2 regions of the Streptomyces sp. CA-288835 genome follow, and region 2 is predicted to be linked to the other one. Evidence: predicted binding sites of a transcription regulator. Region 2 holds the regulator's gene; the other holds the start of a gene.
The links. The regulator HrcA, encoded in region 2, represses chaperone genes, less so after heat shock. The targets are predictions, from matches to a motif close to TTNGCACTCNGNNNNNCNGAGTGCNAA.
Positions count from the first base shown of each region.

Region 1 (3,407 bases), 2.4 Mb from region 2:
GACGTGAACCGCTTCTGCTCCGAGCTGATCGGCGACCCGGCCGGCGAGGGCTGGGGCTTCGTCAACGTCAACCTGCGCCCGTACTACGCCGAGGGCTCCAAGACCCTCGCGTACGAGATCTGCGAGCAGCTCGGCTGGCAGCTCCCCGACCAGCTGGTGGTGCCCATCGCCTCCGGCTCGCAGCTCACGAAGATCGACAAGGGCCTGCAGGAGCTGATCAAGCTCGGGCTCGTCGAGGACAAGCCGTACAAGATCTTCGGCGCTCAGGCCGAGGGCTGCTCGCCGGTGTCCGTCGCCTACAAGGCGGGCCATGACGTCGTACGGCCGCAGAAGCCGGACACGATCGCGAAGTCGCTCGCGATCGGTAACCCCGCCGATGGTCCGTACGTGCTGGACATCGCGCGGCGTACCGGGGGCGCCGTCGAGGACGTCAACGACGAGCAGATCGTGGACGCGATCAAGTTGCTGGCGCGGACCGAGGGGATCTTCGCGGAGACCGCCGGTGGTGTGACGGTGGGGGTTGCACGCAAGCTGATCGAGAACGGTGTTCTGGATCCGGCGCTGACCACGGTCGTCCTGAACACGGGTGACGGTCTGAAGACCCTCGACGCCGTGGCCGGGACCGGGCTCACGGCCACGATCCGGCCCAGCCTCGACTCGTTCCGTGAAGCCGGGCTTGCCTAAAGCCTGTTAGTAGTTCGTTCGTCTGCGGGCCGGTGGGGGCTGGTCGCTCCCCCACTCTCGGCTTCGCTCGAGCGGGGGGACCCCCATCGCGGCGCAGCTGCAAATGTCACCGCCCCGCGCCCCTGACGGGGCGCTCTACTCGACCGGAGGTCATAACCCCATGAGCGTCAACGTTCGCATCCCCACCATCCTTCGCACCTACACCGGCGGCAAGGCCGAGGTCGCCGCCGAAGGATCGACCCTCGCCGAGGTCATCGCCGACCTGGAGAAGAACCACACCGGTATCGCGGCGCGCGTCCTGGACGATCAGGGCAAGCTGCGGCGGTTCGTCAACGTGTACGTGAACGATGACGATGTGCGGTTCGAGCAGGGGCTGGAGACGGCGACGCCCGACGGGGCCGGCGTCTCGATCATTCCGGCCGTTGCCGGAGGCTGATCGTTACCGTCGGTAATTCAGGTAACTCAGGGTTCATCGAATTGCCCTCTCCGTGAGTTAAACGGAGGGGGCAATTCTATATGGTTGAGCACGGTACAGTTGGGGAACGTGGTGCTCCTCGGGGCCGAATGCATGTGCATTCCGGATTGACCCCCGATAAGAAGTAGCCAAAGTGTGCAGGTCTTTTGCGTCATTCGCTCCTTTTATGGAGCCCGACTTGCCCCCCTCTAGGGTGAATTCTCCGTACATTCCGGATCGGCGATGGCCAAGATTTCTCGTCCGACTGACCTGTTGCAGACGGCAGTTGGGCAGATACATTCAGCCGCGGTCGACGCGTTCCGGCGCACACCCCCAACCGTTGGGGGGTGAGGTCTGACCCGGATCCGCGAAGTGCGGATCTGTGCAAGGGCCAGTAATAGGGGAGTTAGGCATGGCTCAGGGCACCGTCAAGTGGTTCAACGCGGAGAAGGGGTACGGCTTCATCGCGGTCGACGGTGGTGCGGATGTATTCGTCCACTACAGCGCGATTCAGATGGACGGCTACCGCACCCTGGAGGAAGGTCAGCGAGTGGAGTTCGAAATCTCGCAGGGCCAGAAGGGGCCGCAGGCGGACATGGTCCGACTGGCGACCGGCTGAAGCACGCGCCGACTGATCTGCAGCGACACGTTCTTCTTCCGAAGGGCTCGTACCTCAAGGGGTACGGGCCCTTCGGCATGTCTGTCGGCACCCCGCCCGCACTGTGGTAGCCGCTTGCACTCGACCACCCCGAGTGCTAATCATTGGCGTTAGCACTCTGAAGGTGAGAGTGACAACGAGGACCGGGTCGGTGAGGCCCGCAGGCCAAGTGGGGCAAGGAACCACGGGGCAGGCAGGCCGTCCGTCGCGGGCGCCAGCGCGGTCCGGAGCAATCCACCCCAGTCCGGGAGGACCACTTCACATGGCCAAGATCATCGCGTTCGACGAGGAGGCGCGGCGAGGCCTCGAGCGCGGCATGAACCAGCTCGCGGACGCCGTAAAGGTGACACTCGGCCCCAAGGGCCGCAACGTCGTCCTCGAGAAGAAGTGGGGCGCCCCCACGATCACCAACGACGGTGTCTCCATCGCCAAGGAGATCGAGCTCGAGGACCCGTACGAGAAGATCGGCGCCGAGCTGGTCAAGGAGGTCGCGAAGAAGACGGACGACGTCGCCGGTGACGGCACGACGACCGCGACCGTTCTGGCCCAGGCGCTGGTCAAGGAAGGCCTCCGCAACGTCGCCGCCGGTGCCAACCCCATGGCTCTGAAGCGCGGTATCGAGAAGGCCGTCGAGGCGGTCTCCGGTGCCCTGCTCGACCAGGCCAAGGACGTGGAGACCAAGGAGCAGATCGCTTCGACCGCCTCCATCTCCGCCGCCGACACCCAGATCGGCGAGCTCATCGCCGAGGCCATGGACAAGGTCGGCAAGGAAGGCGTCATCACCGTCGAGGAGTCCCAGACCTTCGGTCTGGAGCTGGAGCTCACCGAGGGTATGCGCTTCGACAAGGGCTACATCTCGGCGTACTTCGCCACCGACATGGAGCGTATGGAGGCCGTCCTCGACGACCCGTACATTCTTATTGCCAACTCGAAGATTTCCGCGGTCAAGGACCTGCTGCCGCTCCTCGAGAAGGTCATGCAGTCCGGCAAGCCGCTGCTGATCATCGCTGAGGACGTCGAGGGCGAGGCCCTGTCGACCCTGGTCGTCAACAAGATCCGCGGCACCTTCAAGTCCGTCGCCGTCAAGGCTCCGGGCTTCGGTGACCGCCGTAAGGCCATGCTCGGCGACATCGCCATCCTCACGGGCGGCGAGGTCATCTCCGAGGAGGTCGGCCTCAAGCTGGAGAACGCGACCCTGGACCTCCTGGGCCGCGCCCGCAAGGTCGTCATCACCAAGGACGAGACCACGATCGTCGACGGTGCCGGCGACACCGAGCAGGTCGGCGGCCGGGTCAACCAGATCCGCGCCGAGATCGAGAACTCCGACTCGGACTACGACCGCGAGAAGCTCCAGGAGCGCCTGGCGAAGCTGGCCGGCGGCGTGGCCGTCATCAAGGCCGGTGCCGCCACCGAGGTCGAGCTCAAGGAGCGCAAGCACCGCATCGAGGACGCCGTTCGCAACGCGAAGGCCGCCGTCGAGGAGGGCATCGTCGCCGGTGGTGGCGTGGCCCTGCTGCAGGCCGCCACGGTGTTCGAGAAGCTGGAGCTCGAGGGTGACGAGGCGACCGGCGCCAACGCCGTGAAGCTCGCCCTGGAGGCCCCGCTCAAGCA
Region 1 is NZ_JBNJMW010000001.1:4,578,027-4,581,433, reverse strand. It holds gene thrC (threonine synthase) at 1-684, shown strand, start outside; gene ACQEVY_RS20470 (MoaD/ThiS family protein) at 845-1,120, shown strand; gene ACQEVY_RS20465 (cold-shock protein) at 1,551-1,757, shown strand; gene groL (chaperonin GroEL) at 2,059-3,407, shown strand, end outside.
Region 1: groL (chaperonin GroEL) is a predicted target of HrcA. The motif match lies at 1,871-1,897, and genes of this name have one in related genera.

Region 2 (3,407 bases):
CCAGGGCCGCGGGCCAGTGGGACGGTACGGCGTCGGGGCCGGCCTGCGGTTCGCCGGACTCTTCGACCAGGTCGCCGCAGAAGACGACCTCGCGGGCCTCGAGCGCCTCCGGGGAGGGGACCGCACCAGGTCCGCCGGGGCTGCCGGGCCTGCCAGGGCCGCCGGGCCCGGCGGGGACCAGCACCGCCAGATCGTGAGGAGTATGCCCCGGCCCCACATTCGCCAGCAGCACCTGTCGCCCGCCCCCCAGGTCCAGCGTCCACTCGCCAGACACCAGATGCCGCGGCCGGACGAGGAGATCCGCCGCCTCCGCCGCCTCGCGCGGATCCGCACCGTTGCGCACCGCATCCGCGCGCAGCTCATCGCGGTCGTCATCGAGCACCTTGTCCACGCCCACCGCCCCGAAGACCTCGACCCCCGCGAACGCCGCCGCCCCGAGGACATGGTCGAAGTGCGGATGCGTGAGCGCGAGGTGGGTCACCCTGCCACCCGCGAGGAGCCGTTGCGCCTCCGTACGCAGCCGTACGCCCTCCCGCACGCTCGACCCCGCGTCGATCAGGAGCGCCGCGCCCTCGCCGATCACGAGCCCGACCGTGCAGTCCCACCCGGGAAGACGGCACCGACCGACCCCGGGGGCCAGCTCCTCCCACCCCGCCTCCGCCCAGACCGTGTTCAGCATCGCGCGGACTCTTCCCAAGTCACCGTCATGCAACGACGCTAGCTGTATGTCCCCGACAGAGCAGGACATGCCCGTACACCTCGGATCGGCGGCTCACGTCCGCCCTTGCCGGGGCGCTACCCCACGGCCGTACACTTGAGCCGGGATGCTGGCACTCTTGCGCGCTGAGTGCCAAGCGAAGAACACGGGAGACCAGCTGGAGGTGTGCGCGATGCTCAGTGAACGCAGGCTCGAAGTGCTCCGCGCCATCGTCCAGGACTACGTGGGCACGGAAGAGCCGGTGGGTTCCAAGGCGCTCACGGAGCGGCACAGCCTCGGGGTTTCGCCGGCGACAGTGCGTAACGACATGGCGGCGCTGGAGGACGAGGGCTACATCGCGCAGCCGCACACCAGCGCCGGACGCATCCCCACGGACAAGGGTTACCGCCTGTTCGTCGATAAGCTCGCGGGCGTCAAGCCGATGACGGCGCCCGAGCGACGGGCGATCCAGAACTTCCTCGACGGCGCCGTTGATCTGGACGACGTGGTGGGCCGGACCGTACGACTGCTGGCGCAGCTCACCCGGCAGGTCGCCGTGGTGCAGTACCCCTCGCTGACGCGCTCGACGGTGCGGCACGTGGAGTTGCTGTCGCTGGCTCCGGCGCGCGTCATGCTCGTACTGATCACGGACACGGGACGGGTCGAGCAGCGCATGATCGACTGCCCGGCGCCGTTCGGGGAGACGTCGCTGGCGGATCTACGCGCGCGGCTGAACAGCCGGGTCGCGGGCCGCCGTTTCACGGACGTCCCGAACCTGGTGCAGGACCTGCCGGAGGCCTTCGAGGCCGAGGACCGCGGCACGGTCTCGACGGTGCTCTCCACCCTCCTGGAGACGCTCGTCGAGGAGACCGAGGAGCGGCTGATGATTGGCGGCACCGCCAATCTCACTCGCTTCGGACATGACTTTCCCCTCACGATCCGGCCCGTTCTGGAAGCATTGGAGGAGCAGGTCGTCCTGCTCAGACTCCTTGGTGAGGCAAGCGATTCGGGCATGACGGTGCGGATCGGTCATGAGAACGCCTATGAGGGACTCAACTCCACGTCGGTCGTCTCTGTCGGTTACGGTTCGGGCGGCGAGGCAGTAGCCAAACTCGGCGTGGTCGGACCGACCCGCATGGATTACCCGGGAACGATGGGAGCGGTACGAGCGGTGGCACGGTACGTCGGACAGATCCTGGCGGAGTCGTAAGTGGCCACGGACTACTACGCCGTACTCGGCGTGCGCCGCGATGCGTCACAGGACGAGATCAAGAAGGCCTTCCGGAGGCTCGCACGCGAGCTGCATCCGGACGTCAATCCCGATCCGAAGACGCAGGAGCGGTTCAAGGAGATCAACGCCGCGTACGAGGTGTTGTCGGACCCGCAGAAGAAGCAGGTCTACGACCTCGGCGGTGACCCGCTGTCCCAGGCGGCCGGCGGTGGCGCGGGCGGATTCGGCGCGGGCGGTTTCGGGAACTTCTCGGACATCATGGACGCGTTCTTCGGTACGGCGTCCCAGCGCGGCCCGCGCTCGCGCACCCGGCGCGGCCAGGACGCGATGATCCGCCTGGAGATCGAGCTCGACGAGGCGGCCTTCGGGACGACGAAGGACATCCAGGTCGACACGGCCATCGTCTGCACCACCTGCAGCGGTGAGGGCGCGGCTCCGGGGACCTCGGCGCAGACGTGTGACATGTGCCGCGGCCGTGGTGAGGTCTCGCAGGTCACGCGGTCCTTCCTCGGCCAGGTCATGACGTCCCGGCCCTGCCCGCAGTGCCAGGGCTTCGGCACGGTCGTACCGAACCCGTGCCCGGAGTGCGCGGGCGACGGACGCGTACGCTCCCGCCGGACACTGACCGTGAAGATCCCGGCCGGTGTCGACAACGGCACGCGGATCCAGCTCGCCGGAGAGGGCGAGGTCGGCCCCGGCGGTGGGCCCGCCGGTGACCTCTACGTCGAGATCCACGAGGTCCCGCACCCCGCCTTCCAGCGACGCGGCGACGATCTGCACTGCACGGTCACCCTCCCGATGACCGCGGCGGCGCTCGGCACGAAGGTTCCGCTGGAGACGCTCGACGGCATGGAGGAGGTCGACATCCGCCCGGGCACGCAGTCCGGCCAGTCGATCCCGCTGCACGGCCGCGGCATCACGCATCTGCGCGGCGGCGGTCGCGGCGACCTCATCGTCCACGTCGAGGTCATGACCCCGAGCAAGCTCGACGTGGAGCAGGAACGGCTGCTGCGCGAGCTGGCCAAGCTGCGGGGGGAGGAACGGCCTACGGGGCAGTTCCAGCCTGGGCAGCAAGGGTTGTTCTCGCGCCTCAAGGATGCGTTCAACGGGCGCTGACGGCGGGTCCTTCTCGCACGCTTCCGGAGGCCTCTGAGCACGGCTTGATCTCGTGCCCGGAGGCCTCCGCCGTACCTGCTGACCGGCGCCCATTCCTCTGGCGTATGCCGGGCGGAAGGCCGGATTCGGTCCTCTTGGAGCGACGTGACAACATGCCGTCATGTCCTCCGCGCTGACCGATCTTTTCCCCCTTCCGATCGTGCAGGCCCCGATGGCGGGCGGCGTCTCCGTGCCGCAGCTCGCCGCGGCCGTGTCCGAGGCAGGGGGGCTCGGTTTTCTCGCCGCCGGCTACAAAACGGCCGACGGCATGTACCAGGAGATCAAGCAACTCCGCGGGGCGACGAACCGGCCCTTCGGCGTGAA
Region 2 is NZ_JBNJMW010000001.1:6,970,394-6,973,800, forward strand. It holds gene ACQEVY_RS31565 (MBL fold metallo-hydrolase) at 1-676, opposite strand, end outside; gene hrcA (heat-inducible transcriptional repressor HrcA) at 891-1,907, shown strand; gene dnaJ (molecular chaperone DnaJ) at 1,908-3,044, shown strand; gene ACQEVY_RS31580 (nitronate monooxygenase) at 3,205-3,407, shown strand, end outside.